DNA from 2 places in the Amygdalobacter indicium genome. Region 2 is predicted to be linked to the other one. Evidence: predicted binding sites of a transcription regulator. Region 2 holds the regulator's gene; the other holds the start of a gene.
The links. The regulator HrcA, encoded in region 2, represses chaperone genes, less so after heat shock. The targets are predictions, from matches to a motif close to TGTTAGCACTCNNNNNNNNNGAGTGCTAACA.
Positions count from the first base shown of each region.

Region 1 (15,882 bases), 540 kb from region 2:
ATCTCCGGGACGGAGAGAAATCGGTCACGGTGCTTTGGCTGAAAGAGCTTTATTAGCCGTTTTGCCGAGTAAAGAAGAGTTCCCTTATGCCATAAGAAACGTATCGGAAGTTACTTCCAGTAACGGTTCTACTTCTCAAGGTTCAGTTTGTGCTTCAACTTTGGCTTTGATGGCAGCCGGTGTTCCTATCAGCCGCCCGGTAGCAGGTATTTCCTGTGGCTTGATTACAGCTAAAGATAATATTGACGACTATAAAGTATTTATGGATATTCAAGGAATTGAAGACTTCTTCGGTGATATGGATTTCAAAGTTGCCGGTACAACAGAAGGTATTACTGCTATTCAGGTTGATATTAAAGTTAAGGGCCTGACGTTGGATATTATCAGAGATGCCTTTGCTATGACGAGAAAAGGTCGTTTGCAGATTATTAATGATGTGATCTTACCTTGTATTCCGGCTCCAAGAACCGAGTTGTCCCCTTGGGCACCTAAGATTTTCCAGACTGAAATTCCGGCAGATAAAATCGGTGAAGTTGTCGGTAAATCCGGTAAAACTATTAATAGAATTATCAGCCTTACCAATTCAACAATTGACATTGATGAAGAAGGCCATGTATATGTTTCGTGCATAGATAGTGAGATGGGTAAAAAGGCCATTAAGATTATCGAAGGGATTGTACGGGAACCGGAAGTTGGTGAAACTTATGAAGGCACAGTAACCCGCTTGATGTCGTTCGGCGCCTTTGTCGAGTATTTGCCGGGAAAAGAAGGTATGGTACATATTTCCAAGGTTGCACCGGAGCGCGTGGAAAATATTGAGGATGTGTTGCATGTCGGTGACAGTGTTAAGGTAAAGATTATCGAAGTTGATGATCAGGGACGGGTTAATTTGTCAATTAAAGACTGCCTGCCGGGAGCGACAGCTTCGCCTTTAAGAACGGAAAGAAGAGGCCGTTCGGATCGCTTTGAGCGCAATTCCGAGCGTAGTTTTGAACGTAATTCCGGAAATTACGAAAAGAATAATTATCGCAAGAGCAATTCTTCCGCTTATGCACAACACAAAGAAAATCATACATCCTTTAATCAATTTGAAGCAAAGCCGAGAAAACGTAAATTTGATCGGGATGAAGAGTAAATAAATTCAGCATTTGCTGGCAACAATTGCAGGAGGATATTTTATGGGTAAGATTTTAGTATCAGGTGGAGCAGGTTATATCGGTGCCCAAACGGTTTTGGAATTGGAACGGGCCGGATACCATACGTTGGTGATGGATGATTTTTCCAATTCGTCGCCGTTGGTGTTGCAACGCTTAGCGGATCTGTTAGGTTATCAGGTAGAGTTTGTTGAATCACAAATTCAGGATTTAGCCAAATTGGAAGGGGTTTTCAGCCATAATCAAATAGACGCCGTTATCCATTTTGCCGGTTTCAAAGCTGTCGGCGAATCAGTTGCCGAACCGCTGAAATATTACGATAATAATTTGATTTCTGCAATTTCTTTGTTGAAAATGATGAAGAAGTATGATTGTAAGAATTTTATTTTCAGTTCTTCAGCTACTGTTTACGGGGCCAGCGAAAAAATGCCTTTAACGGAAGATATGCCCCTTGGTCCCTGTACGAATCCTTACGGTTGGACAAAGTTGATGATTGAACAGATTTTGCGGGATGTGGCGTTTGCTCATCCGCAACTGAGTGTTTGTCTGTTGCGTTACTTCAATCCTATCGGTGCGGATGCTTCCGGTATGATCGGAGAAAATCCTAACGGTATACCGAACAACCTGATGCCTTATATTTCTCAAGTTGCTGTCGGTAAGTTGGCGGAACTTTCAGTTTACGGTAATGATTATCCTACGGTGGACGGCACAGGAGTGCGTGATTATATTCATGTCGTGGATTTAGCTTTAGGACATATTAAAGCTTTGGAGTATGCCGCCGAGCATACAGGTGTAGCTGCTTTCAACTTGGGCACCGGTAAGGGGACAAGTGTTTTGGAATTGTTGCATACCTTTGAAAAGGTCAACAATTTACATGTTAAATACAAAATTGTCGGCAGAAGACCCGGCGATCCGGCTACAGTTTATGCTGATGCAAGCAAGGCGGAAAAAATTCTGCATTGGAAAGCTGAACGTAATATTGAAGATATGTGTCGGGATACTTGGAATTGGCAGTCGAAAAATCCTAACGGTTATCAGGCATAATTGAATTTTATTAATAACCTCTTGCTTATTATTCAGTTGAATTTTACGGTTAATTTCAACTGAGGACAGGTAAGAGGTTTTTTGTAACTGCAGTTGACAATTCTTCGGTTGCCTGCAGGCGGCGCATGCGGGTAAATGTGAAAATTTTTTGAAATCGCCTTCTTTGACCTTGTTTGACTTTGACTATAAAGGAACACTGTGCTACAATCATCCTTGTTAGCACTTGAAGGTTGAGAGTGCCAAAGGAGGTCAATTTAATGAACATTAAACCGTTAGCAGATCGTGTAGTGATCAAGATGATTGAACAAGAGTGCAAGAATGAATTCGGTTTGTTTTTGCCTGATTCAGCCAAAGAGAAGCCTCAAGTAGCGGAAGTTGTTGCTGTCGGTCCCGGAACTAAGGATATTAAGATGGAATTAAAGGTAGGCGATAAGGTTATTTGCAGCAAGTATGCCGGAACAGAAGTAAAATTGGATGACGTGACCTATTCCATTATGAAGCAGAATGACGTTTTGGCAATCGTAGAGTAAACATCTTAAAAGAGGAGGAATAATTATGGCTAAAGAACTTAAATATAATGAAGATGCGCGTAAGGCTTTGGAAGCCGGCGTTAATAAGCTGGCTAATACCGTAAAAATTACTTTGGGTCCTAAAGGACGTAATGTTATTTTGGATAAATCTTTCGGTACACCGATTATCACCAATGACGGTGTAACTATTGCTAAAGAAATAGAGTTGGAAGATCGCTTTGAAAATATGGGTGCTCAAGTAGTGAAAGAAGTAGCTACAAAGACCAATGATGTTGCAGGCGACGGTACGACAACAGCTACTGTTTTAGCTCAGGCAATTATTAAAGAAGGCTTGAAGAATATTGCAGCCGGTGCCAATCCTATTATTTTGCAAAAAGGTATTAAGCAAGCTGTAGATGCTGCAGTTAAGGGCATTAAGGAGATTGCTGTCCCTGTTACAGGAAAGAATGATATTGCTCGTGTCGCTTCCATTTCAGCTAACGATGAGAAAATCGGTCAATTAATCGCTGATGCTATGGAAAAGGTTTCCAAAGACGGTGTTATTACAGTAGAAGAAGCCAAGACCATGGAAACATCATTGGAAGTTGTTGAAGGTATGCAGTTCGATCGCGGCTATGTTTCGGCATATATGTGCACCGATATGGAGAAGATGGAAGCTGTAATTGATGATCCGCTGATTTTGATTACTGATAAGAAAATCAGTAATATTCAGGAGCTTTTGCCGTTGTTGGAGAAAGTTATTCAAAGCGGTGCCAAGTTGTTTATCATAGCAGATGATATTGAAGGTGAAGCATTATCTACTTTGGTTCTTAATAAGTTGCGCGGTACATTAAATGTTATCGCAGTTAAGGCTCCGGGATTCGGTGATCGTCGTAAGGAAATGTTGCAGGATATTGCAGTTTTGACAGGCGGTCAGTTAATCAGCGAAGAGTTGGGGTACAATTTGAAGGATGCTGATTTGGCACAGTTGGGTCATTGCCGTCAAGTTAAAGTTAATAAGGATACTACAATTATTGTTGACGGTGCCGGCAACAAAGACTTGATTGAACAACGTGTTAAACAAATTAAGTCTCAAATTGCTGCAACTACATCCGATTTCGATAAAGAAAAATTGCAGGAGCGTTTGGCTAAGTTGGCCGGCGGTGTTGCAGTAATTAAAGTCGGTGCAGCTACTGAAACAGAGATGAAGGAACGTAAGTACAGAATTGAAGATGCTTTGTCAGCTACTCGTGCCGGTGTTGAAGAAGGTATGGTCCCCGGCGGCGGTACAACTTATGTTGATGTGATGAAGCAAATTAAGCCTTTACTTGAGCAGGCAAGCGGTGATGTCAAGACCGGTATCGGTATTATTCTGCGTGCTTTGGAAGAGCCTGTGCGTCAAATTGCCGTGAATGCAGGTTTGGACGGCAGTGTTATTCTGGAAGGTGTTAAGAATGCCAAAGTCGGCGTAGGTTACAATGCTTTGACAGATGAATACGTCGATATGATTAAGAGCGGTATTGTTGATCCGGCCAAAGTTACACGTTCGGCTTTACAAAACGCTGCTTCCGTTGCAGCTATGTTATTGACGACTGAAGCTTGTGTGGCTGATTTGCCTAAGAATGAGCCTGCGGGCGGAAATATGCCGGCAATGCCCGGTGCAGGCGGTATGTATTAATAATTCGCCTATTAAGTAAATTAAGCAGTGTACTTGCAGGAGTACACTGCTTTTTTAATATATTGTGTGATATATTATGCTAAAATTAAAGGTAAATAATTCAAAGGTACGGTAGTAATATGCTTGAAGATGTTTATGTGGAACAGTTATTTCCGACTAAAGCGCCCAAGAGTTTAAAGCTTCTATATGCGATAATATTGCTTATCGCTGTTGTGGCTGCAGGTGTGATTTTTTGGGAAATTCCTTATATTATCCTGATTTATTGCGTCTTGGCTTTGCTTTTGCTGTGGTATATGAAAGATGCTTTAAGAACTGAGTATGAATATTCTTTGATTAATTCCGACTTTAGTGTAGCAATAGTTTATAGCAAAAAACGCCGTTCGCTTTTATATGAAGTTGATCTTTTGAAGCTGCAGAATGTTCAGCTTTTAGAGAAGGAAGAGGATTGGAACAAAGCTAAGCAACGGGCAGCTTATGATTTTACACCGGGATATTTTACGGAAAAATATAAATATTACCTGATCACGTTAAGCCAGGCGGATGTTGCTTCCCCGTCTTTATGGCAAAGGTCCAAGCGACTGAAACCGTTTGCCGCCGAACATTGCGTTTTGCTTTCTCTCGATGAACATTTTCAAACTAAGATTCAACGTTATTTTCGGAGGGTACACCCTAACAAGTTTTGAGTATTATGAATAAATTCAGGGTAATACGTTTAGCAGCATATTTTCTCGCTGTTTTATTCGGCGGTCTGCTTCTTTATTATTTGTTCAGTTTAGGTGCCAATTTGCATTTGAGTAAGGCTGCAACCAAAGAAGTTGATAAACAAATCGGCAATCTTTTGACTTTGCAGGCGGAAAAAATTGATTCTCTTAAAATTGAAAATAAAGAGGGCAGTATTTATTTGCTTAATAAGGGTTCAACTTTGAATGTTTCAGCCAAAAGACAGTTCAGTATTAAAAACGATAAAAAAATAGCTCAAGCTTTGGCCGATACCGCTGCAGTCAGTCACGGTGTTACCTGGCAGCTGTTGCAACCGAACATTAATAGTGTTGATTCGGAAGTTATAAGTAATATTTTGGACGCATTATTAGATTTGCCAATTTATAATGTCATTATGGCCAACGGAGAAAATGAACTTGAGAATTACGGTTTGCATCAACCTTTGGCTTATGTAAGATGTCGTCTTACTAACAGGCAGGAATTTTCTATCAGTATCGGGCGCGCTACCGGCCAAAATACGGATTACTTTTATTTACGCTTTGACAATTCGAATGTAGTCTATACTGTTGACAGTAAAGTTAAGACTTTTTTCTTAGGCAAGTTCGCTTTAGTTAATAAACATTTAAACCGGATGAGCGGGAAAGAAGTGGATTATTTATCCTTTGTCAGAAAGCCGGATGATTTTTATATCGATGCGGTGAAGGAAACTGTTAAAACAGATAATACAACAGCAGATTTATGGTTGAGTTATCGGCCGATTTATACTGTTACCAAACAGGAAAAAATTCAAGCAATAGTTGATGCTTTAACTTCTTTGCATGCCGATACGGTGGTGGATGAGTTAGCCGATACGGCAGATGAAAGAGAGACGCAAATTGAAAAATACGGTTTTGCGCAGCCTTTAATTCGTTGTCGTCTGGGCTCGCTCGGTCACAATAATTTTTGGGAGATTACAGTCGGAAAGGCAGTTGCCGACTATTATTATGTGAAAACTTCTTCAAGTTCGTATGTCTATTTGTTGGAGCGGGGCAAATTGCAACGACTGTTACAGAATAAACACAGTTATTTGGCCGGTAAACCTTTTGCTTTTCCTTATTCTGAAGTGAAAGAAATCAGTATCAGTAATCAGAATTATACATGCAGTATAATTTTTCCTGATCTGCAGTCTCACTCATTTTATCCGGATAAGGCTGCTGATTTACAATTAAATTTTGTTAATTACAGTTTGATCAAAGAACATTCGGTAGTTCCGCAATTGCCGGCAGCCGATAAACAGATTGTTTGGAATAATTATCAAAGATTATTAATACAGGAAGTTTTAAAGGCGAAAAAGGACGATAAAGGTTTTGTTATGCCGCAGCAGGTAGAATTGCAGGCGCATGAAAGATATGAAAAAGGAAATTATACAGAATTACCTGTTAAGCAAAATGAGCGTCTGACCGCCGATTTATGGTTGAAAAGTGCCGATATTATTAATTTGCTGCAGCGTATAGATATCGGAGATTTGGCTTGGAAGACGAGCTTTTTGGATAATGACAGTCAGGCAGCGTACATTATTAAGTATATTTTCCAAGATGGCCATGAATTGAAATTTACCTTGCATGAAGCTAACCTCGGAAATTATTACTTGTATATTAACAATCAATTTACGCACTATTTGATCAGCAGAAATGAGCTGAAAGATGAGAACAGACAAGTTGATTTTGCCGGCGAATTGAGTAATTTAGTTAAAATGTCTTTAGCACGATCCAAGAAAATTATCGGTAAAAATTTAGGTTAGCTAACTTTATTTTTACCTTCTGCTAAGATACAATTAAACGATATGAGCTAAAAGGAGTGAACAATGGCGAAGAATAGTAAGAATTTATTGAAATTGTCGGTTTTGTGTTTGATCTTTATGTTTGCCGGCGTTCTTTTTCTTCTTGTTTATCCGTTATTGACTTCCGGAGATAAAGCTTTGGATGAACAAATTTTTGTTGATAACGGCAGGAAACCGTTGGACGGTTTTCTGGTAGACGGTAATGCTAATACTTTATATCCTTTTGCTGACGATACGGTTTTACAAGTTTCATCCGGGACTGTCGAATACCTGAACATGCAAGGAGTCAGCAATCGTTCTCAGCCGGTGCAGTTAAATAAACCTCAGGTGGTTAACAATTTAAAATATGCCGTTATTTATGATGAAGGCGGTACAAATTATTATTTATTCGACCGTTACGGTTTAGTTTATCGGGCTAAGGCTAAGGATTCCATACAAGGGGCGAGTTTATCTGCCGATGGACATGTAGCTTTGATTATGCAGGGAGATAAAAGCAAGGGTGCGGTTCGTTTGATGAGTCCGGAAGGAAAACATTTGTTTGATTATGACATCAAAGATCGTCAAAATTCAGGTTATTTATTGGGAGCCGCTTTTTCGCAGGACGGTAATTTCCTTGATTTAAGTTTACTCAATACCGACGGCGTAAAAATGTATCCTCTTTTGACGCGTTTCAGCCTGAATACGTTGAAAGTTGTGGTTAATTATCAAATATCATATAACGGTGCTCTACCTTTAATTTTGCAAAGTCGAGTTAACAGCTTGGTATTGTTGAGCGAATCAGATGTTTTCCATCTTGTAAATCGCAAATTCAAGCACTGGTTTTCTTTGGCGGAATTGAAAGAAGCTAGAGAAGTGCATAACGGTATTGCGCTTTTGGCTTCTCGAACTTTCCAGGGAAGTTTACGTTTGTACTATGTTGATACATCCGATGCGGAGCCTAATGAAAATAATTCCGTAGCTGTAGGCAATAACCCGGAAAAGTTAATTACTAATGCTAATTATGCAACTTTGCACGATGGAAATACTGTTTATCGTATTAATATGAGTAATTTTAAAAGTGAAAAATTTAAGGTCAGCAGTAATATTATCCGTTTGGCTTTGGATAGTCGTAATCGCTTAATTATTGTTACGGAAAATAAAGTTTTGCGTGTTTAGGATTAATCGGTCCGAAGTTCTTGTAAGGATTTAATATCGTGGATAAGTTGAATAATTATGATTTGATTATTGTGGGAGCAGGTGCTTGCGGCTTGGCTTTAGCTGCGTCTTTGAATTTAAACGGTAAAAATAAGCGAGTTTTGTTACTTGAAAGTGAGGAGATTCCCGGATGTAAATTGGCAAAAACCGGTAACGGTCGTTGTAATTTAGCCAATGCGACGTGGGACAGTTCTTATTATCACAGCCTGTCATGTTTGACAGCGGAGGAAAAAGAACGCTTTTGGCAGGAATTTACGCACGGCCGAAAAGAAACGGTATTACCTCAAATTCTCAAGTTTTGGCGGGAACACGGTGTAATTTTGACGGAAAAAGATAAATGGTTATATCCCCGCCATTTATCGGCTAAACAAATCAGAGATAATTTATGGCAACAAGTTGCGGCTAATAAAGTTGAATTACAATGTAATTCTCGCGTGACCGAAATTACCGAAAAAGCAGGCGGATATGTCTTGACTACGGTTATTGCGGACAATACAAATGATGATGCTGAACGGGAAAAAACGATATATACACGCTATTTGGTTTTAGCCGGAGGTGGTCTGAGCCAATGTGATGCCAATGCGCCGGCAGGACTTTATCGAATTTTACAGCAGAATTTTCAAGTAGCATGTCATGAAATTTTGCCGGGACTTGTACAGTTGCAATGTAAGCCCAATTATTTGCGCTTGACCGGCTTAAAAGTTGCAGCTGCGTGTACTTTGATTCTGCCCGATAATGTGCAAATTTCCAAGATAGGAGAAGTTTTATTCACTAAGTACGGGGTAAGCGGTATTGTGAGCCTGATTTTGTCGAATTATTTTGTGAAATGGCGTTATGATCATAATCTTTTATCTCCGAACAAAAAAGCGTCACATACAAACTGCTACGACGAAAATATCAGACAATATCTGAATATTTGGGAAAAGAAATTTATTGCCTCTAATAAAGCTGCCGGTAAAAATACCGCTTCGGCCAAAGAAAAGGCATATTTACTTTTAGACTTTTGCTATGATATCGCTGCAGCGGATTTATCTTCTTTATGGCAAAAAATCTATTCGCCGCAAAAATCGGAGGCAGAGAATTTACTGACTTTTACAGTTGGATTTTTACCGACCAAGTTGGCGACAGTTTTGGTTGAACAATGGCTGGAATTACAACCTTTTATTACGAAAACGACACCTGATGATTATACAGATTATTTATATTTTTTGCGTCATTGGCCGCTGAAATTAACGGGAACTTTAAGTCTGCAGGAAGCACAAGTCAGTTTAGGCGGTGTCGATTTACACGAAATTGATCCGAGAACATTAGCTTTGAAAAAAGCAAAAAATTGTTATGTCGGTGGAGAAATGTTGGATTTAGTCGGTGATTGTGGCGGGTATAATTTAATGACTGCAGTTTGGACGGCGATGAAAATAGCGCAGGATGTTATCCATAAATTGTGACATCGGAAGTTGCGTATTATAATTGTAAAAAGATGTTTTAATGTATTTGAGGTGAATATGCGTTCCAAAAAAATAAGTAAAAACAGAAATTTTTCCTGGTTGAAGAAGCTCAGCGCTTTTTTGATTTCCATAATAATTATTGTTGCAGTGGCGGGAACAGTTTTGGTTAATCGCGCTTTAGATCGTATCAGTTATGTTTACACGAGCGAAGGGGAAAAGAATGCCAATAACGGTATCGGTCAGGCAGCTTTCATCGATTTCAAAGAATATAAATCGGAATTATATGATTTGGATCAGCCGCTTAAGGAATTGGTGGCTAAGGAAACACACAAGCCGGGGAAAGATAATTGGCACCATAATTTGATAATTCTTAATCTCGGTGATAAAGAAAAAACCGACAGTAACGTGCAGATGGCGATTCTCAGCCAAAATTTAAGCGAAGGGAGGCAGGTCCTGCAATTTGTCAATCCGAATTTATACGTTAATTTATCCGGTTTGGGGAATAATCCTTTAGGCCAAAGTTGGTTACTCGGAGGCGTTAACAGTGTAGCTTCAACTTTAGCGCGTAATTTGGATATTACAATTGATAACACTTATATGCTTAGTGCAAGTAAATTAGTTGATTTGATTGACTCTATTAAAGGCATAGCTTTGAAAATTGACGATGCATCCTTACAATTATTGCAGAAAAATCAGGAGTTTCTGGAAAATCTCCTCAACGGCGGTAAAAGAGGTAATGCGGTAAAGCACATGAATTTCAAGCAATATAAGGAAACTTCAATTGCCGACGGCACACTTGCAGTTGCGTATGCCGGCTTAGGCGGAACGACTGAAAAAGGCAATTTGGTTATGGTTACTTTGTTGGAGCAGATCGGAAAAGAGTTTCACGATTTGACATGGCTTAAACGCTGGAATTTTATTAAAACTTTTTTCAGCTGTTTAACAACGGATGCTTCCCGTTTCGAAATTTGGAAAACCGTCAATCGTTCCATGATGTTGGGAGCCGATATAAATTGTGTACAGTTACCGCATCCGGATACAATCAGAGAAATTAAGCTGGGACCGCATCAAATTATAGATATGAACATTTATAATATAAGGAAGCAGTTTTATCAAAATTTAGCTTCCCCGGAAGAGACTGAGGTTGAAGAAACCGGAAAAAGCGAACCTGTAATGTGAATTTGTTTGATAGAAGGTAGGAAAAATGAAAAATAAGATTTATAAATTGTATACGCGAGTATTATTACTGTTTTTGGCAACAACTTTGTGCCTGAGCGTCACGTCCTGTAAAAAAGCGAAAAACGAAGTTACAGGTAGCGTTAAGGAGAGCAAAAAACAGAGCAAATACGTCAGGAGTGAAGAAGAAACGGATTTGGTGATGTTGAAGATGGCCGACGGGGGAGAAATTGTTATAGCTTTGGAGCCGAAAACAGCGCCGATAACGGTTGATAATTTCAAAAAATTGGTTAAGCAGAAATTTTATAATAATTTGACTTTTCATCGTGCCGTGCCTAATTTTGTTATTCAAGGCGGCGATCCGAACGGTGACGGTACAGGCGGTGCGAAAGAGACTATAACCGGTGAATTTGCTGATAACGGTGTTAAAAATGCCTTGGCCGATAATCATGAGCGTGGAGTTGTTTCAATGGCTCGTAATGCTGTCTCTATGGATTCTGCAAGCAGCCAGTTTTTTATCGTTTTATCTTCAAGTGCCGATATCGCAGCTTCCTTGAACGGTAAATATGCGGCTTTCGGCAAAGTTGTTGACGGAATGAATGTTGTTGACAGTATAAGTAAATTGGAAACTGTTAATCAGGTTATAAAAGATCAACCGAAAATCGATGAAGCCTATTTTGTTAAGCGTAATTAAGTGATATCCTTTAGTATTACTTCAACATAAATAAACCCGGTACGGCCGGGTTTGTTTATAGCTTTTATCGGGCGGAGGAATTATGAAAATCAAAAAGACAAATGCGATGCGCAAGTTGGACCAGGCCAAGATTAAATATGATGTATTAACTTACGATGTGGACGAAAATGATTTGAGCGGTGTTCATGTTGCTGAAACTTTGGGGGTCGATGTGGACAATGTTTACAAGACTTTAGTTTTGACGGACGGTCCGGATTATTTTGTTTGCGTTTTACCGGTAGCTGCAAATTTGGATATGAAAAAGGTAGCTCGTTGTTTTAATGTAAAAAGTGTCAGTATGCTCAGCTTGAATAATTTGTTGCCGCTGACAGGTTATGTGCGCGGCGGTTGTTCCCCGATCGGTATGAAGAAACAATTTCCGACAATTTTTGCCGATAGCGTTTTACAAAAAGACTTTATTCTGGTTTCAGCCGGAATACGGGGCCAACAATTAAAATTGAATCCGCAGGAATTAATTAAATTTTTAAATGCCGAATGTGCGGAAATTTTGTTGTAGATGCAGGAAGTGTGCTTGTGCGCCTGTAATTTGTAGTAATATATAAGAAAAGTTTTATTGAGGTGTTTATGGAAAAGCCTACTCAGGCACAATATGATTATTTAATAGTGGGAGCGGGATTATTCGGAGCTGTGACGGCTAATCGGCTCAGAGAGGCCGGCAAGAGCTGTCTGGTTATCGATCGGCGTCCGCATATTGCAGGCAATTGTTATACGCGCCGACAAGCAGGTATAGATGTTCATGTTTACGGTGCCCATATATTTCATACTTTCGATCGGGAAGTTTGGCAATTTGTCAATCAGTATGCTGAATTCAATCGCTTTACCAATTCACCTATTGCCAATTATAAGGGTGAAATCTACAATTTGCCGTTCAATATGAATACGTTCAATCGCCTGTGGGGTGTCAGGACGCCTGAAGAAGCTGAAAATATGATTGCCAAACAACGCGATGAAATTAAATCCGAGCCGAGTAATTTGGAAGAACAGGCTATAAGTCTTGTCGGTCGCGATATATATGAGAAGTTAATCAAAGGTTATACGGAGAAGCAGTGGGGACGGGATTGTTGTGAGTTGCCGGCTTTTATTATTCGCCGTTTACCGGTCAGATTTACATATGACAACAATTATTTTAATGACCCTTATCAAGGCATACCTGTAAACGGTTATACGGAATTGGTTACTAAGCTGTTGCAGGATTGTGCGGTGAAATTGGAAACGGATTTCTTAAAAGATAAAGAGGCTTTATCTTCTTTGGCCGATAAAATAATTTTTACCGGAGCGCTGGACGAATATTTTGCTTATCGTTTCGGCAAGTTGGCTTACCGTTCTTTGAAGTTTGTAACCGAGGAGCTGCATATCGCTAATTATCAAGGTAATGCTGTGGTTAACTATACAGAAGGAAGTATACCTTATACGAGAATTATCGAACATAAACATTTTAATTTCGGTCAACAGCCGACAACGATAGTTACGCGGGAGTATCCCTGTGAATGGCAGGAGGGGATGGAACCTTACTATCCGGTTAACGATCAACTGAATCAAGACAAATACAAAAATTATTTCGAGCTGTCCAAGCGGGAGAAAAATCTTTATATCGGCGGCAGAATGGCGGAATATGCTTATTACAACATGGACCAGATAGTGCGTAAGGCCCTGGATTTGAGTCGAAAATTGTTGGAAAATGAAAAGTAAACGCTTTGGTGGCGCTTATATTGGAAAAAGGAGAATAGTGACATGGATAATGATATTGAAATGTTAATTTTAATGGCTGACGGCTGCGAAGAAGTTGAAGCTTTAACTATGTATGATGTTATGAAAAGAGCCGGTGTTAAAACGGAATTATGTTCTATTACCGGTCAAAATGAAGTGACATCTTCGCACGGGGTGAAAATTGCTTGCGAAAGCTTAATTGAGGATGTTTCGCCTTATGATGTTAAAGCTGTTTATTTGCCCGGAGGTCTGCCCGGTGCAACTAATTTAGCGGAACATCCGCTGGTTTTGCACATTGTACAATCTTTGGCTGTTGATGAAAAGTTGATCGTTGCGGTTTGCGCCGGACCTTATGTTTTATATGCAGCCGGTTTGAGCAAAGATTTGAAAATGACCTGTGCTCCGATTTTTAAGGATAAAATTCCGAATTGTGATTATATTACTGACTGCATGGTTGTGCAGGAAAAGAATTTCCTGACAGGTGTAGGACCTGCTGCCTGCCTGCCCTTGGCTTTGCAAGCCTTGACTGTTTTGAAAGGCGAAGAAGTCAGTCAGCAAGTTGCTGCAGCTATGCAAGTAAGTAAGTTGTATGCGACTGTAAAACAGGGTACATGTGTACAAAAGTTCAATTAATGAACAAAAGCTTAATTTATACCGTCTCACTTGCAGGTTGATTTTCAATTTGACCGACGAGTGGGATGGATTTTTCATCTAAACATTAAAAACAATGAGGGTAAGAGCTATGAATTTAGATTTGTCGTGCTTTGAAATTATCGGGCCGGTAATGATAGGCCCTTCCAGTTCCCATACTGCCGGGGCGTGCAGAATAGCTAATTGGGCGCGCTTGATTAATGCCAATAAAACACCTGTTTTTGTGCGCTTTACTTTATACGGGTCTTTTTCTAAAACTACTTCGGGTCATGGTACCGATAGAGCTCTGCTCGCCGGTATGTTGGGTTTTGACGTCGATGATATCCGGATAAGACAGGCGTTTTCCGAAGCTGCATCAGCTCATATGAAATATGAATATGTTTATGATAAAGAGACTGTAGTTGAACACCCTAATACTGTTAAGGTTGAAATGTATGATGCCCAAAATAATGTTATGAGCGTTACAGGTCAATCTTTGGGTGGAGGCAGAGCCAGAATTTGCGAAATTAACGGGATAAAAGTTGATTTTTCCGGCCGCTTGAATACGATAGTAATAGAACAGGAAGATAAAGCGGGCGTTTTAGCGTATATTGCCCGTTGTTTAAGTCAGGAAAATGTCAATATAGCATTTCTGAATCTTTTTCGGGAACAAAAAGGTGCCCGTGCTTACACATTTGTTGAGACTGATTCCTTAATTCCCGAAGCTGCGTTGGCAAAATTGCGTGAATTGCACGAAATTAAGCGAGTTTTGGTTTTGCGCAATGAGGATGTGGAAGAACAGGCAAAAGTTAAAGAACAATCGGAGCAGCAGGAAAACTTTGTCGAGGAAGATTATCTTTTTTCTACAGGTGAAGAATTACTGCAAAAATGTTCAGCTGCTTCTATCAATATCAGTGAGTTTATGATGCGGCGTGAAATAGCGCTCAGCCATTTGAGTCGGCAGCAAATTTACAATAAGATGCTGTATGCTTGGCAAACTATGCAGAATGCCGTAAATATCGCTTTAACTAAACCGGAAAGGTCTATGGGTAAATTGATCGGCGGTGAAGCTAAAGAGGTTAATGATTATTTAGCTGAACATCCGACAACTGCGGGCGGGATAGAAATCAACAAGGCTGTTGCCTATGCCTTGGCGACTTTGGAGCACAACGCCTGTATGGGTAAAATTGTAGCTGCTCCTACAGCCGGTGCCAGCGGTGTTTTGCCCGCCGCACTTATGGTTATGCGGGAATTCCATCAAAAAAGCGAACACGATCTGGTTTATTCTCTATTTACAGCCGGTGCAGTCGGATTTTTGATTAATCTTCGTTCGTCTTTAGCCGGAGCTACAGGCGGTTGTCAGGCGGAAGTAGGTTCGGCAGCTGCTATGGCGGCAGCGGCAGTATGCGAATTAGCTGCTGCAAGTAACGCTGCAGCTTTACAGGCGGCAACCATAGCTTTGATGAATGCTTTGGGTTTGGTTTGTGATCCTGTAGGCGGATTGGTTGAAGTACCGTGTCAGGTTCGGAATGCTATGGGCGTGGCGAATGCGTTAACGGCGGCAACGATGGCTATAAGCGGATTGAAAATGTTGGTGCCGTTCGATGAGATGGTTGAAGTACAGAAAAAAGTGGGCGATTCGATGCCGGCAGCTTTAAGAGAAACAGCTGAAGGTGGCACGGCGCAGGCTCCGTCGGCTTTGAACAATTGTGCGGCAAAAGCTTGCGGCGGCTGTGCTTTTGCCTAGTTTGTGGTAAAATTATCAAGTGTATGTTTGCTTTTTATTAAATTCGGTTTTGTTTGTTTGATTTTCAAACGTCGAATAATCGAATATAAAATTATAATATCTGTGAGAACAGAAGAAAGAGGACTTTAATGATTACGAGATTAGCTACCACTGTCGGAGCCAAGTATCAGAATGCGGCGGGTGCTGTTGACGGCTTTTATCTGGATGGACGTTTTTCCGGCAAAAGAGAAGAAAAAGGTGCAGATATTACTTTAGATCGTGAAGCCGGCGGTTCTTTTTTCGCTATTTATGCTTCTTCTTATTCT
Region 1 is NZ_CP118866.1:910,796-926,677, reverse strand. Features, by position in the region: partial or broken gene PYS60_RS03865 (polyribonucleotide nucleotidyltransferase) at 1-910, shown strand, start outside; gene galE (UDP-glucose 4-epimerase GalE) at 1,179-2,198, shown strand; gene PYS60_RS03855 (co-chaperone GroES) at 2,456-2,728, shown strand; gene groL (chaperonin GroEL) at 2,754-4,385, shown strand; gene PYS60_RS03845 (hypothetical protein) at 4,505-5,068, shown strand; gene PYS60_RS03840 (DUF4340 domain-containing protein) at 5,074-6,885, shown strand; gene PYS60_RS03835 (DUF5711 family protein) at 6,949-8,079, shown strand; gene PYS60_RS03830 (NAD(P)/FAD-dependent oxidoreductase) at 8,118-9,563, shown strand; gene PYS60_RS03825 (LCP family protein) at 9,621-10,742, shown strand; gene PYS60_RS03820 (peptidylprolyl isomerase) at 10,768-11,433, shown strand; gene ybaK (Cys-tRNA(Pro) deacylase) at 11,516-11,989, shown strand; gene glf (UDP-galactopyranose mutase) at 12,058-13,182, shown strand; gene PYS60_RS03805 (DJ-1 family glyoxalase III) at 13,225-13,833, shown strand; gene sdaAA (L-serine ammonia-lyase, iron-sulfur-dependent, subunit alpha) at 13,943-15,577, shown strand; gene PYS60_RS03795 (hypothetical protein) at 15,706-15,882, shown strand, end outside.
Region 1: a site for HrcA is predicted at 2,413-2,443, ahead of PYS60_RS03855 (co-chaperone GroES). Genes of this name have one in related genera too.

Region 2 (15,882 bases):
TCTGATCAACTGTCATGTTCAAAAACTCAATGTCGTGCGAAACCAGCATAATCAGCGATTTTTCCTCGCGTCGACTGCGGATCAAAGCCGAAATATCTGCCATATGTGCATAGTCCATACCGCTTGTCGGCTCATCCATAAAGACTAAAGGACGTTCGCTTGCAAGGGCACAGGCAATCGCCAAACGTTGCTGTTGCCCGCCTGAGAGACTGAGCGGATGCCGTGCAAGCAAGTTGTTCAAGTCCAATTGCGTCAATGTTTGGGTAATTTCAGGTGCCTGCTTATTGCGCAGCCCGTAAACAATTTCTTTTCCGACCTCATCGGTGAAAAATTGATGACAGACTTCCTGCATCACCCAGGCGGATGAGCGGCGGCGCTGCCGGCGAGAAAGAGACTGACCTTTGTAAGACAAATCCGCCCCTTTTTCCAAGCCCATAAGCAGGCGCAAAAAAGAAGATTTACCTAAACCGTTAGGCCCGACAATCCCGTAAATTTGCTTTTCCTGCAGCTTAACAACCTGCATTTGCAGACCGTGATCCGCTTTAAATTTCAAATTGAGTCGGTCGATTGTCCACGGCCCGTCCTGCACAGGATCTTTGGCGACGAGCTTGACTCTTTCCCGTGTCCGTAAACCCAAGGCGCGCAACTTTTCCGGCGCGGCCGCCAGGAACTTCACAATCGGCCAATCAAGGATAATTGCGCCTTTTTGCAAAACGACCACCCGATCGACAATATCCATAGCGTAGTAAAGCCGATGTTCGGCCAGCAGGAGACTGACTCCCTTAGATTTCAGGATTTTTAATAAATTAGCCAATTTATCAATCGAAGGCCCATCCAAATTGGCTGACGGTTCATCGAGGACAATTAAAGGCGAGCCTGTAAGATAAGCTGCCGCTATTGCCAAAAACTGCCTTTCACCGCCGGATAAGGCGAAAATATCACGATTCAGCAAATGCTCAATGGGGAAAACGGCTAACAGCGCCTGCAGCCGCCGCTCCATTTCCGCTTTAGGTATCCCCATATTTTCCAGAAAAAAGACCAATTCCATCGTTGTATTGACGTTGAAAAAAGAAGTCCCGGGATTTTGAAAGACGCTGGCAACCAGGCGGGAGATAGCATACAGCGGTAAAGTTTCGACATCCTTACCGGCAATGGTCAGCTGTCCCTGACAGGCAGCGTGATTATAATGCAGCGCCAAACCGTTAATCGCCTGGATAAGAGACGATTTGCCCGAACCGCTTTGACCGGTCAACAGCACCGCTTCACCGGCTTTAATGTGTAAATTAATATTCTTTAATGTAGCTGCTTGAGTTTCCAAGTAGCTCAAACTGAAATCGGTTAATTTAAGCACAGCATACCTCCGAGCATGACCGTAAGAATAATCACTATATACAGAACATCTCTGAATTTGAAGGACATTTCCCGATAATGCGTCTTTTTTACAGGATTCATAATACCTTTAGTTTCGGCCGCCTCCGCCAGATCATCCGCCAAACGTGAAGCTGAAATCAAAAGCGGTACCGCTAAACTTTCTAAATACTGCAGCGGCTGTTTGAGCGATATCCCTCTGACTTTCATCGCCTGTCGAATCTCATGCACCTCTTCTTTGAAAGCGGGGAAGAAGCGAAACATAACGGCCAAAGGAATACTGACAGCCTGAGGTACTTTAATTTGGGCAAAAGCGGCCAGCAGACTTCCTACATCTGTCGTTGAAATCAGCCATTCTGCAGCTAAAAGCGGCAAGTAAAGGACTTTCAGAATAACTGCAAAAGAAATTAAAAAGGTGAGAGGCCCGACATCCGTCCCGAGGTAATTGCTCTGCAAGAACGACAGGAGCGCGAAAACGATTAGGGCCTTCAGCGCTTTATAAAATTCCTTCTCCAGGCAGAAAGCTAATGCCAACAAAGCCACAATCAGCCAGGACAGCAGGCTGTTCATACTGTAAAAGGGTGTAAAGCCCAACAACAGGGTTACAGCGATTTTGGTGAGAGGATGAAAGACATTACCTTCATCGACATAGACTGTACGCATTAGACAATTCCGGCTTTTTGAAAATGTTTCTTGAGCATGAGTTTACCCAAAAATGCGCCGATAATGCCACCGATGAAAGCAATTATGATAATCGGCGCGATATTAGGTAAGGTGAAAATCACAGATACAAGCTCGCTTCCCATCTTTTTAACCACCGAAGCCTGCATCTTGGCACTCAAAATTACGGCGAATAAGGGCATCATCGTCCAAATATTGAAGACGGCATGGGCCAGCATCATGGCCGAAAAAGACTTGTACTTCCCCAAGCGCAGGATAATTTCAGCCAAAATAACAAAAATAAGGCTTCCGGCGGGAACGATCCATGTATGACCGGTCAAGGCTAAGAGAATCGGCGGAATAATGCCGAAGATGAAAAATCCCCAAGGTTTTTGTAATTTGGTCATCAGCAGAATAACTACCGGGCCGGTGAAAATACCGGAAATAAAGGGTGCCAGTGCGAAAAAAATCCAGGCGATAAGGGCGCTCTTCATAGCCATCGCCGTCAATACACCCGCCATACTGCAAATGCAGATGAGTATATAATAAATTACCAAAAAAATACCTATATGTGTGAGGTCTTTAACCTGCAATTTATGATCCATAAATATATTTCCTCTTTCTATAAACTGCCAACCCTCTTTTAAGCGCCGAAAATTCGGCCGAAAAAGCTGATTTACAATTTTCTGAATCAGCATTAAATTAGCACGACTATAATTGCTTTGCAAGTAAAAAAAGCGGACTTCTAGAAGCGGCGGCACATGTCCGGAATTAAGCAAAATCTCATTTTATTTGTGCTTATTGCACAAAAATAATCTATGAAAAAGAAGAAAATCGTGCTAAACATAGACAAAGGAGCAAAAAATCTATATACTGACTAGTATATTTTCAGCTGACTAACGGATTAGCGGAAATTTTGAGAAAAATTCATTTGCAGAATTTTTTATGGGAGGAATTATGAAACGTTCATTAGCGATAGCCTTGAGTTTGGCTATAAGTTTAGGTCTATTTACGAGCTTAACCGCTTGCAGTCAGTCCGGTCAAAGCCCGAACAAAAATAAGGCGGATGCCGGCGAGGTAGCAAAGGTAATTGCTGAAGCTCAAAAAATGAGTAATGCCGAGTTGTTTAAGAAAGCGGCGGAAGAACTGGACGGCAAAACCATGAACGGTATCGGCAATTCCAGTCGCGGTAAAACGGCGGCCGAAGGCTTTATCAAGGAATTGAGCAAGATTAAGTCGGGCTTCAGCGGCAAAATTGCCTGGTCGCAACCGAAGAATAATTCCATTTTTGAAGCTTTGACTGCCGATATTAACGGCAATACTAAAACATATTCCATGACTTTAATTCAGGACGGTAACCAAATAAAGAGCAAAATGTTCGATACGGGCCTGTTATTGAACTATATCCCGCACGATTTTGCTCAGGCCAAAGGCGTTGACCTGGAAGCATCCACCAAACCGTTTATGGCGCTGCAGACTTTAATTAAAGTTTTCATGATTAATAATCAGGGCAAAACGGTTGTTAAGAATTTCTGGGACTTCGTCGCTAAAGACAGCAAGCCGATGTTTATGGGCGTCAACAGCGAACCTATCGGCAAAAACTTCTTATATATGCTGACAAGCGAGAAATACTCCGATTTAGTCAAAGCAGCCTTCGACAAATTGAGTGCAGAACAAAAGAGCTATTTTGAACCGACAATCAAGGCGATGGAGAAAGAAGCCAAAGAATTGGGCTTGAAAGCCAAAAATGCCGCTTACGGTTTAGCCTGGGTCAAGTTGTGGTGCAATCAATATAACGAAGTTACCGATGACGGACCGATTTGCAAGAAATTGGTCAGCAAGTCGGCAGCCGGCGAGACGGGCCTGTTGGTTTATTCCAAATTGCGTTCCGTGGAAGAGTCGGATGAATCTTCCGTTAATCACGTTAATATCGCCTCCTATCAGGACGGATATGTCGGTATTGGCGGTTACGGTTACAAACACTATTTGATGATCCCGAAAACTTCACCTTTGCCTTGGACAGCCTGCGCTTTTATTTCCTATATGACAACAAGTAAAGACGGTTTCAAAGCCTGGGGTAAAGATATCGGCGGTTATTCACCCAACCCCGCATGTAATCAGGACCACAGTAAAGACGGTGAGAAAGACGGCAAGACAGTGTTCGCCGCCAAGAACGACCGCGGTTATGACTGGTGGTTGAAACAAGGACAACTTGTTATTGAAGATCCGACATATTGTGCCGAAGTTTCTCCGGTTATGAGCGATGTTATCGACGGCTGGACGAAGAAATAAGTGGCGGCTGCTGCTTATAGGCAATGTACAAAAAATGATTTGAACTCGGTATTTGCCGAGTTCAAATATTATTAGAAAGAGTTACAGTGCATGTCAATAAACTTACAGACAAATTCTACTTTTAATCACTGGCGTAATTATCTGAAAAAACCGCAAAATGCGATATTAGTACTTTTAGGAATTGTTCTGTCATTTGCTACCATTTTTCCCATGGTCACAATTTGGCTTGACACCATTTCGATTCATGCCGGTTCAGTTGATGCACAAGTCAGCGGGAGACAAGCCGGGTACACGCTGTATAACTGGATCGATATTATCAGCGGTCGGCTGGCACGCCGCAATTTCTGGATTCCTTTGCAAAATACGGTGCTGCTTTCCGTTTTGGCGTGTCTGGTTGCCATCTGTTTCGGCGGTGTTTTCGCTTACTTAATTACCCGTACCGACATGAAGGCGAAAAAGTATCTCAGCAATATTTTTATTTTCCCTTATGTTATGCCGCAATGGACTTTGGCCGTTGTCTGGCAGAATATGTTTTACAGTAAGGCTGTGACAGGCGGTTCGGACGGCCTGTTGGCAGCTTTGACCGGAATTAAGATGCCTTTATGGTGGTGTCAGGGCTTATTCCCGACAGCTTTGGTTCTGGGAATTCACTATGCAGCTTTTGCCTATATCCTTGTAGGCGGTATTTTCCGAAACATGGATGCCAATCTGGAAGAAGCGGCAACGATTTTGAATACGCCTAAATATAAAATCTTTTTCCGAATTACTTTGCCGATGGTGCAACCGGCGATATTATCGACCGTGCTGTTGGTTTTCAGCAGTGCGATGGGCAGTTATCCGGTACCGCATTACTTGAATTTCACGACTTTGGCAACTAAATATGTCGATTTGAACGTCAACCGTGCCGGTCAGGCGAGTGCTTTGGCCGTAATTATGATGCTTTTCGGCATTGCCATCCTGCTGTTCAATCAGCTGGCTACCGGCGGGCGCAAAAGCTTTACCACGGTTACCGGCAAATCCGGCCAGGCGTCCAAATTTAATTTGGGTATCGGCAAGTATGTCATACCGGTATTTTTAGTAGTCTTTACCTTCTTTACCAGTATTTTCCCGGTTATTTCCTTCGCTTTGGAAACATTTTTGCCCAACCCCGGCGATTACAGCTTCTTCAGAACGTGGAATACGAGCAACTTAACCGTTAAATGGTGGATGAACAACACCGGAACAGCCGGCAGCATGTACGGTCAGAAGGGTATATTGTTCAACTCGACTATTTGGTACGCTTTCTTCGGTACGATTTTAGTTGCAGTTTCCTGCGCTTTCTTAGCCGGAACAATCGGCCTGCTGGTCGGTTATTGCGTCAGCAAAAATCGGCGCAGCCGTTTCGCCGCCTATGTGAACAGCATTGCCTTTTTGCCGTATCTTTTACCGTCATTGGCAGTCGGCGTGGCCTTCTTCGTCTTCGGTTCCAGAGCCGGTTTATATAACACTTATATCCTGCTGATTATTGCCGGTACAATCAAATATATCCCCTTTGCTTCGAGAGCTTCACTTAACTCTATGCTGCAGATCAGCGGCGAAATTGAAGAATCGGCAATCATTCACAATATTCCCTGGTTCAAGCGGATGACCAGAATTATCATCCCGATTCAAAAATCGGCCATTTTAAGCGGTTACCTCTTGCCTTTGATGACCTGTATCAGAGAATTGACATTATTTATGATGCTGTGTGCTCAAACCAAGTTGTTAACACTTTTACTGGATTACTTTGATGAAATGGGCTTATACGCATTCTCAGCCGGTATCAACCTCATGTTGATTGTATTTGTGATTATTTGTAATATGGCGGTCAACAAATTGACCGGAGCCAGCCTGGATAAAGGTATTGGAGGAAATTAATTATGGCAGAAATTATTTTAGAGAACATTGTTAAGCGATTCGATAAATTCTACGCAGTGGATAATCTGAATCTGAAAATTGATGACGGCTCATTTGTAACTTTGTTGGGTCCGTCAGGTTGCGGCAAAACAACAACCTTGAGAATGATTGCCGGCCTGGAAACTCCCACTTCCGGCAGAATCCTGCTGGACGGAGAAGCGGTATTTGACAGCGAAAAAGGTATCAACGTACCGGCGAACAAGCGCAATGTCGGTTTCCTCTTCCAAAACTACGCCCTCTGGCCGAATATGACAGTTTATGAGAACATTGCTTTCGGTTTAAGCAACATTAAGAAGGCGGTTAAAGAAGTTGACCACGAGTATCGGCAAGCTGCCAAATTGCACCAAGCTTTCAGCCAACCGGATAACCTCAAGCTGATTTTTCAGGAAAGTCGCAACAAAGACGGTAAATTGGATCAGAAAAAAGCACAAATTATGCTGATTGATTTCTATGAAATCAGCCTCAATGATGCCAAGAAAATTCTCAGTTTTAATTTGCAGACAGAAGCGGACTTAAGTGCCAAGGCTGCAGGGTTAGCCGCAGAATATGCGGAAATTCTCAACAAATTAAAAGCTATGTACAAATTAAGCGGGCGGGAGCTGAACGAAAAATTTGAAATTATCGAGCAGGGTAAAGTCAAAAAGACGGTGCGCAAGCTGACGAAGGAAGAAATTGACTTGCGTGTCCGTGCCGTTTCCCGAATTGTTAAAATCGGCATGTTTATGGACCGTTATCCCAATGAATTGTCCGGCGGCCAACAGCAACGTGTCGCTATTGCCCGAACACTGGCGCCGAAGCCGTCCGTTCTGTTCATGGACGAACCTTTATCCAACTTGGATGCTAAATTGCGCCTGGAAATGCGCTCGGAATTACAACGTCTGCATTTTGAAACCGAATCGACAATTATTTATGTTACCCACGACCAGATGGAAGCCATGACTTTGGCGAACAAAATTTGCTTAATGGAGAACGGTGTCTTGCAGCAATATGCTGAGCCTTTGAGAATATACAATCATCCGGCCAATATTTTTGTTGCCGATTTTGTCGGTAATCCTTCCATCAATCTGGTAGAAGCTGCCGGTACTGAAACTGCCGGTAAATTGACAATGACGGCGCTGACGGACTGCAAACTGTGTTTTACCCCGAATGACGCAGACTTTGACTTCACCCGCAACTTGCAGCAACGGCAACAAATAATTGCTGATAAAAAGGCGGAATTGCAGGCCAGACAGCAACAACGGGGCTATGTGGAAAAAGCCAACCGGGATCGACTTTTCCGCTATCAAATAGCCAAAATTACAGTCGGACCGGAGCTGAAAGAGTCTAAGCCGGCCACAGATGACGATTACGTGCTCGGCATCCGCCCGGAAGCTGTTAACATCGTTTCGACCGAGAAACAAGCGGGAACGCTGGAAGCGGAAGTATATTCCGTCATGCCTACCGGTATGGAAACAACGATGAAATTGCGTTTGGGCGATTATCTTTTGACCGCAGTCTTTTTCGGCGGCGTTGTCTATCCGATCGGCAGCAAATTGTATATCAATTTCAAAGAGCGGGAAATTAAATTGTTCAGTCGCAAGGACGGGACTTTAATTACCGGCGGCAGTCTGCAAATTCTCGTTTGAGCATAACTTCAGCCGATTTTTCAGAACGGAAAGCTTGCTGCTTTCCGTTTTTTATTGCCGCAAGGCGGAGAAACAGAAAGGGCGGAAATTGCGCCGCGAAAATATTTTTTGTCCTTATTTGACTTTCACAAGAAAGGTGCTACAATATCTTTAGCACTCAGAAGATAAGAGTGCTAAGCGCAGATGAAAGGTGGCGGGAGATTTACATGGACGAGAACAAACAGACAAACAGTCAATCTCTGTTACCTTTGGACGAGCGCAAGCGTGAGATCCTGAAGGCGGTAGTTGCCGATTATGTTTTGACCGCTATGCCTGTAGGTTCGAAATCGTTGGTTAAACGCCATGATTTGCATTACAGCGCCGCTACTATCCGCAACGAAATGGCGGAACTGGAGGAAATGGGATATTTGGAAAAGCCCCATACTTCCGCCGGCAGAATTCCTTCCGATGTCGGCTATCGGCTGTATGTCGATGAGCTGATTGAACCGACGCCGCTGAGCGCGAAAGAGCAGATGCAGGTACGCAGCGAATTAACTCGAGCTTTTGACAATATTGATCATTTACTGAGCAGCGCGGCGGAATATTTATCCGGTCAGACCGGTTATGCCAGCGTTCTGTTGGCACCGGAAACGGACAACTCTTACATCAAGCATATCAGGATGCTCAGCCCGGAACCTGGAAGAATAATGATAATCGTCGTTTTACAGGCGGGGTTGGTGCACAATCGCTTGGTGCGTGTCAGCGATATTTTCACATCCGAACAGTTACGCTCGATTGCGGCGGCAATTGAAAATTCAGTGAGCCGGAAACCTTTGAACAAGATTGATTTACTGACTATCGAACAGGCGAAGGAAAATGTAGAAATACCGGGAACTTTAACAGATCAGTTGATTTACGAAGCCTGGTTGGCCATTAAACAGGCGGATAATCCGGAAGCTTGCGTCAAAGGCATGCCGAATCTGTTACGTTATCCGGAATTTCAGGACCCGTCCAAAGCCGGCAAAGTTTTTAACGTTTTGTCGAACAACAAGGCTTTGTGCGGTGTGATTAATGCCGGAACTTTACCGGAAAATGAGGCGGTGCCGGCCAACGAGCAGGCATATTATTCTATCAGAATCGGGCAGGAGCTTATCGACAGCGATTTCAGCGACTGCAGTCTGGTAAGCAGTGTGTACAGTCTGCATGGTCGGCAGGTCGGTAAAATTAACGTTATCGGACCGCGAAGAATGAATTATGAACAGGTTGTCAGTCGAGTTAATTTTATCAGCCAAACGCTGAACGAAATCTTGAATGACGCGGAAATGCCGGCGGCAACTTCGGACGCTGCCGGAACGGAAGAAACAGAGAATAAGAGTGAGAGGTGAAACTTTGAACAAGGCAAAAAGTAAAAAACAACATGAGGTCAAAGCTGAATCTAAAGCTGAATCTAAGGTAGAGAAAAAGGCGCAGCCGACGGCAGAGACAGCCGCCGATGCTGCTGCCGCTGCAGCAGCTGCCGAGCTTGAAGCTGTACGGGCGGAATTGCAGCAGGCGCAGGACAATATCAGCAAATTGCAGGATGCCTGCTTACGCAGCCAAGCCGAGTTTGAAAATTACAAACACCGTACTGCAGCCGAAAAAGAAAGAATTTACGGCGATGCACTGCAGGACTTGTGCAAGGAACTTTTACCTTTGATTGACAATCTCAGTCGGGCCAAAGATGCACACGAACAACAGTTGGCGGCGGCCGAAAACCTTGAAGATAAGGCCAAAGAACTGGTTGACAGCTTAACTAAAGGCAGCGACCTGCTTTATCAACAGGGCAAAAAATTATTGGACAAACTGGGAGTCAGCGAAATAGAGGCTTTGGGTGCAACTTTCGACCCTAACTGTCATGCCGCCGTCTTGCATGTAGAAGACGAGCAGTACGGCGAGAATGAAGTTATTGAAGTGTTTGAGCCGGGCTACAAGTTCCATGAGCGGGTCTTACGGCCGGCGGTAGTTAAAGTGGCCAACTGATTTGCCGCCATCATGCCGCTGTCTGCAAGCTGCGGACAACGAAGCCGGTGCCGACAGCTGAAGCCGGCAGCACCGACAAATAAAATAAACAATCAATTAAATAAGAATAATTAGATTAAAACGTAAGAGGCTGAGATAACAGCCGGGAGGTAATTATGTCTAAGGTAATAGGAATTGATTTAGGTACAACAAACTCATGTGTCGCCGTTATGGAAGGCTCTGATCCTGTTGTTATTACTAATCCTGACGGTAACAGAACAACGCCGTCCGTGGTTGCATTTACCAAATCAGGCGAACGTTTGGTCGGCCAGGTAGCTAAACGCCAGGCTGTTACCAACCCCGACAGAACCATTCAATCGATCAAACGTGAAATGGGTACTGATTATAAAGTAAAAATTGATGATAAAAGTTACACAGCTCCGGAAATTTCCGCTATGATTTTGCAGAAATTAAAGAGCGACGCTGAAGCTTATTTGGGTGAAAAAGTCAGTCAGGCGGTAATTACCGTGCCGGCTTACTTCACCGATGCCCAACGTCAGGCGACCAAAGATGCCGGTAAGATTGCCGGTCTGGAGGTCTTGAGAATTATTAACGAGCCGACGGCAGCTTCTTTGGCCTACGGTCTGGATAAAGAAGAAGAACAAAAAATCGTTGTCTTCGACTTGGGCGGCGGTACCTTCGATGTCTCCATTTTGGAAATCGGTGACGGCGTCTTTGAAGTTCTGTCGACAGCCGGTAACAACCGTTTAGGCGGCGATGACTTTGATAAGCGCATCATGGACTATTTGATGGAAGAGTTCAAGAAAGCCGAGGGTATCGACTTATCGCAGGATAAGATGGCCGTACAACGCTTACGTGACGCTGCTGAAAAAGCCAAGATTGAATTATCCGGCATGACTTCCAGCAACATTAATTTGCCTTATATTTCCGCTGATGTTTCCGGTGCCAAACACCTGGATATCACTTTGACCAGAGCCAAATTCAATGAATTGACTCATGATTTGGTAGAGAAGTGCATGGACCCGGTACGGCAGGCGATGAAGGATGCCAATGTTACCAACAATGATATTCACAAAGTCTTACTTGTCGGCGGTTCAACCCGTATTCCGGCAGTCCAGGAAGCTGTGAAAGAGTTCTTCGGCAAAGAGCCGTTTAAGGGTATTAACCCGGATGAGTGCGTCGCTATCGGTGCTGCTATTCAGGCTGCAGTTTTGACCGGCGATGTCAAAGGCTTGTTGCTCCTGGATGTTACTTCCCTGTCCTTGGGTATTAAGACAATGGGTGATATTAACACCAAGATTATTGAACGTAACACAACAATCCCGACCAAGAAGAGCCAGATTTTCTCAACTGCTGCCGACGGTCAGACATCCGTGGAAATTTGCGTTCTGCAAGGTGAACGGACCATGGCGCAGGACAACAAACTTTTAGGAACATTCGTTTTGGACGGCATCGCACCCGCACCTCGCGGCATTCCGCAAATTGAAGTTACATTCGATATTGATGCCAACGGTATCGTCCACGTTTCCGCGCAGGATAAAGGCACAGGTAAAGAGCAGCATATCACAGTTACAGCTTCTTCCAACATGAGCAAGGAAGAAATTGATAAAGCTGTGAAGGAAGCTGAACAATTCGCCGAACAGGATAAGAAGCAGAAAGAGAAGGCCGAGTTGCATAACTCCGCCGAACAGGCTTCTTATATGGCCGAGAAGACTTTGAAAGATATGGACGATAAACTGACGGCCGACGAAAAGACCGGTATTGAAACAGCCAAGAAGGCCCTGGATGAAGTTAAGGGTACGGATAATTTGGACGACATTAAGAAGAAAATGGAAGAATTACAACAGGCCATGTTCAAGGGCACAGAGCGCATTTACAAAGAAATGGCCGCTCAAGCTCAAGCCCAACAGGCACAGCAGGCTCAACAGGGAGGACAGCAACCGGGCAACAACGCCGGCGGTCAAAACGGTAATAACGGCGGAACTTATGAAGCTGATTTCAAAAAAGACTGATTGAGTCGATGAAGTTCGCTGTCAAATAAAAGTGAGAAGCCGCAGCAGGCAGCCTGCCTGCTCGGTTTTTCGCAATTTTACGAGATTTTGAGGTAAAGACATAGTGGCTAAAAGAGATTATTATGAAGTTTTGGGCGTGGAAAAAGGTGCGTCGGAAAGCGATTTGAAAAGAGCTTATCGTAAACTGGCAAAACAGTACCATCCTGACTTACATCCCGGCGATAAGCAGGCGGAAGAGAAATTCAAAGAGATTAACGAGGCTTATGCTGTCTTAAGCGATAGTAATAAACGGGCTCAATATGACCAATATGGCTTTGCCGGTGCTGACGGCCAAGGCTTTGCCAATGCCGCCAACGATTTTGACTTCGGCGATATATTGAGTTCGCTTTTCGGCGGCGCCGGCGGTTTCGGCGACAGCTTCGGCGGCTTCGGTGGTTTCGGGGGCTTCGGCGGCGGGGCTCACGTCAGACGACCGCAGAAAGGTCGTACGTTAGTTTATCGCTTGGCGATTGATTTTATGGAGGCCGTTAAAGGTACCGAGAAAAAAATCAAGCCGAGTCGACTGGTTAATTGTACGTTTTGTCAGGGCACAGGAGCTAAAAGCGGTACTTCGCCGGTAAAATGTCAGGCTTGCGGCGGCCGCGGCGTTTTGAGTCGGCAACAAAGAACGCCGATGGGTATTATGATGACCCAAAGTCCCTGCCCTTCATGTCACGGTCAAGGTGAAATTATCGAAACTCCCTGTCCTAATTGCCAAGGGTCGGGCCATATGGAGAGTAATGAAACATTAACTGTCAAAGTCCCCGCCGGCATCAATGACAATGAGCGCCTGGTCTTACGGGGCGAAGGCGCTGCCGGTGAAAACGGCGGCCCGAACGGCGATTTGTATGTTGAAATTATCGTCCGCCCGCACCCTCTCTTCCGGCGTGACGGCTATGATACTTACTGCGATTTGCCTTTGACTTATGCACAGGCAGCTTTAGGTGCGGAAGTGGAAATTCCGACAGTTTACGGCAAGGAAAAATATACGGTGAAGCCGGGCACCCAGGCGGGCGAGCAAATTTGCCTGAAAGGTAAGGGCATTTCTTATATTAACAATGCCAATTCCCGCGGTAATCATTATGCGCGGGTTAAAATTGAAGTTCCGCGCCACTTGACGGAAGAGCAGAAAACGGCTTTGCGCAATTTCGATAATTTGCTCAATGATGACAGTTACAGTGAGCGAAACGGCTTTTTCGGCAAGGTTAAAGATTTGTTCAGTTAAAAGTTGAATTATTTAAGTTACAAAAGAAGAGCGTACAGGTTGTACCGACCCCAAAAAGTTAGACCAAAATCCAAAGATTGGGGGGTCGGTACACCGTGTACGCTTTTTTATTTCAATTTTGCACCTTTTCCGAGTATAAGCATAGGTCGGCACTCGCTTAACTAATACAATATTATTGCATCATATAATTAGTTCATGATAAAATAAAAATCAAACAGAAATACAAGGAGATAGCTATTATGTCGAATATAAGTAAAGCTGTAAACCTTATTTTGCTATGTGCCTTTGTACTTATTACGGGCAGTTGCTGTCAGCGAACCGATGATGCGAATAAGCTTACAGCTTCCGGGCCGGCTGTCAAATCCCAACCGAGTTCGACTTTAACGCCGGTGACGACAAGCGCTGAAGACCTGAAACTGCCCTATATACAACTTAGCTATCTTAATCAACCGATTCTTAAACCCGATAAAAGAATTTGTCAGCCGCTGACTAAGAAAAATCTTAATGACAAATTAATGTTGGATACTGCCGGCGGAGGAAAAGAGTACAAGAGTGAATTCATCAGCGCAAATGGCAAAATACTCAGTCAAGCAGCTTTGGCGGAGCAAGTGCAGAGGAAGACTAGAAAGTTTTTTTATCGCGGAGAAGCAATTGAGGTTGAAGAATGTTTGTTGCCGCCGATCAAGTTGGGTGTTTTTGTTCAAGGTCAGGCGAAACGGAACAAGCTGCTGTTTATGCTTAAACAACCTCCTAATATGCCGGCAGAAATTAAGCTGTTTATGCAGGAGCATTTTGCTTATCGGGAAGAATTGCCGAATTCATTGGCATATGCTCTATACACTGTTTCCGGAACTAAGGAGGAAAGAGATCGTATATACGCTTGGGCTTTTATGCCGTCGGCATATAAAATTAAAATTAAAAATCAGACCTATTATGTCCTCAAGTCGAGCAATATGGCTTTTTCCAACCAACTGGCGGCAGAGCAACGTTATCAAGATTTTGATTATGGTGATAATACGCGCGGCTTGATCTGGGATAATTATTGTGACGGGGTTTATCAGCGCTTCAGTTTTTTTATGAAAAAATAAATTCGCCGGAACGCAATGTCGCAAATCCGGGCGGCAGGTCTATAGTCGCTGCAGAAAAATGCCTTTAGAATAGGATACCGCGGGCGCATAAGCTCAAGCGCAGTAAGCCCATAATCAGCAGGCCAAGCCGATACTTGCAAAAACTGCGGCAAAAGCTGCGGGCAAATCTTCCGGCATCACCGTCCTGGTAGAAGCACAACGCTCACTGAGAACGATTGCCGTCCGGCAGTGAACATAAACAGCTATCGACATAGCAGCAGCGGCGGAAAATCCCTGCGCCAGAAGCCCGGCGAGTAATCCGGCCAAAACATCTCCGCTGCCGGCTTTAGCCAAAGCATTACAGGCGTCCGTATTGCACCAACATTGATTATCGACCAGACAATAAGTCGGAACCCCCTTAACAACTATATTTACCTGATATGCCTTTTGCACAAGTAAAGCCGCAGTCAAACGCCTACGTGCCGCTTCGTCCTCAATTTGAGATAAAAGCGCATAATCGGCGGCAGTTAGAGAGCAGCCGGCGGATGCAAGAACCTGATATAAGCTTTTCAACTCACCATAATGCGGCAAAATGACGGGTGTAGCCAAATTAAGCCTCTGCCTTGTTGCAAGCAGCGGAGCAAGCTCCCCCTGAGCTTGTAATTCAGCTAAAAGCCTCAAAGCATCAGCATCAATTATCAAGTTATTCGCATGCGTAAGCAGGAACTTCAACTCTTGCCCGGTCGTGGAATTGATCCCCCGGCCGCAACCGATTAAGACAGCATCATAATTAGATAAAAGTGACGACAAAGTGTCGGAAAACTCGGCAGAATCGGCACTGATTCGCGGCTGATACAAAGCTCCGGGATAACGGGCGGCAAAAGCCGGTATAAGCTCCCGCGCCACATCCAAACAGGCATAACCGACGCCGCTTTTCCTTGCTGCAGCCAAACTCAGAAGCGCCGCTCCCGGATACTCAAAACTGCCGGTTAAAAGCAGAACCTTGCCGGCGATACTCTTATAAATATCGGCCGGCCGTTGCTGCGCTTGTTGTTGCAAACTTTGCTTTGTAATCTCGTTTAATTGCCACACGCGCTATTGCCCTCCCTGTCATCAGCCGCAACTATAAGTCGAAACTCCGAAAACGATAACTGCAAGTCAGCGAAATTCGGAGTTTCAAAATTTTTCAGCTTCTAAAAATTAAAGCAGACTGTCAATAATCTGTACCCAGTTTTCATACTCCTGGAAACCGACACAATGCTTGACAACTTCACCGTTCTTCAGGAAAAAGATGCTGGGAATGCTGCTGACTTTGAATTGTGCTGCCAACTCCGGTTCTTCATCTACATTAACCTTACCGACAACAACTTTACCTGCGTAAGCTTCCGCCAGCTCTTCGACAACCGGACCTAAAGCCCGACACGGACCGCACCAAGTTGCCCAGAAATCGACCATAACCAATTTGTCTTTAACATCCATTACTTCTTTTTGAAAATTAGCACTGTTTAATTTGAGTTCCATATTGCCTCCTCATTCCGCTTGACCGACCGAAAACTCGGTAACAGCAAGCGTTCTTCTTTAAGTGTAGCATGAATAACCTTAACTATTGTAAATATTCGGCTAAGGCGTGATACCGCTTAAATAATTTCGCATCCCGCCGC
Region 2 is NZ_CP118866.1:1,449,829-1,465,710, reverse strand. Features, by position in the region: gene PYS60_RS06270 (ABC transporter ATP-binding protein) at 1-1,351, opposite strand, end outside; gene PYS60_RS06265 (energy-coupling factor transporter transmembrane component T) at 1,339-2,031, opposite strand; gene PYS60_RS06260 (MptD family putative ECF transporter S component) at 2,031-2,633, opposite strand; gene PYS60_RS06255 (hypothetical protein) at 2,986-4,320, shown strand; gene PYS60_RS06250 (ABC transporter permease) at 4,411-6,216, shown strand; gene PYS60_RS06245 (ABC transporter ATP-binding protein) at 6,219-7,880, shown strand; gene hrcA (heat-inducible transcriptional repressor HrcA) at 8,087-9,244, shown strand; gene PYS60_RS06235 (nucleotide exchange factor GrpE) at 9,249-9,878, shown strand; gene dnaK (molecular chaperone DnaK) at 10,034-11,890, shown strand; gene dnaJ (molecular chaperone DnaJ) at 11,994-13,154, shown strand; gene PYS60_RS06220 (hypothetical protein) at 13,394-14,242, shown strand; gene PYS60_RS06215 (NAD(P)H-hydrate dehydratase) at 14,357-15,313, opposite strand; gene trxA (thioredoxin) at 15,422-15,742, opposite strand.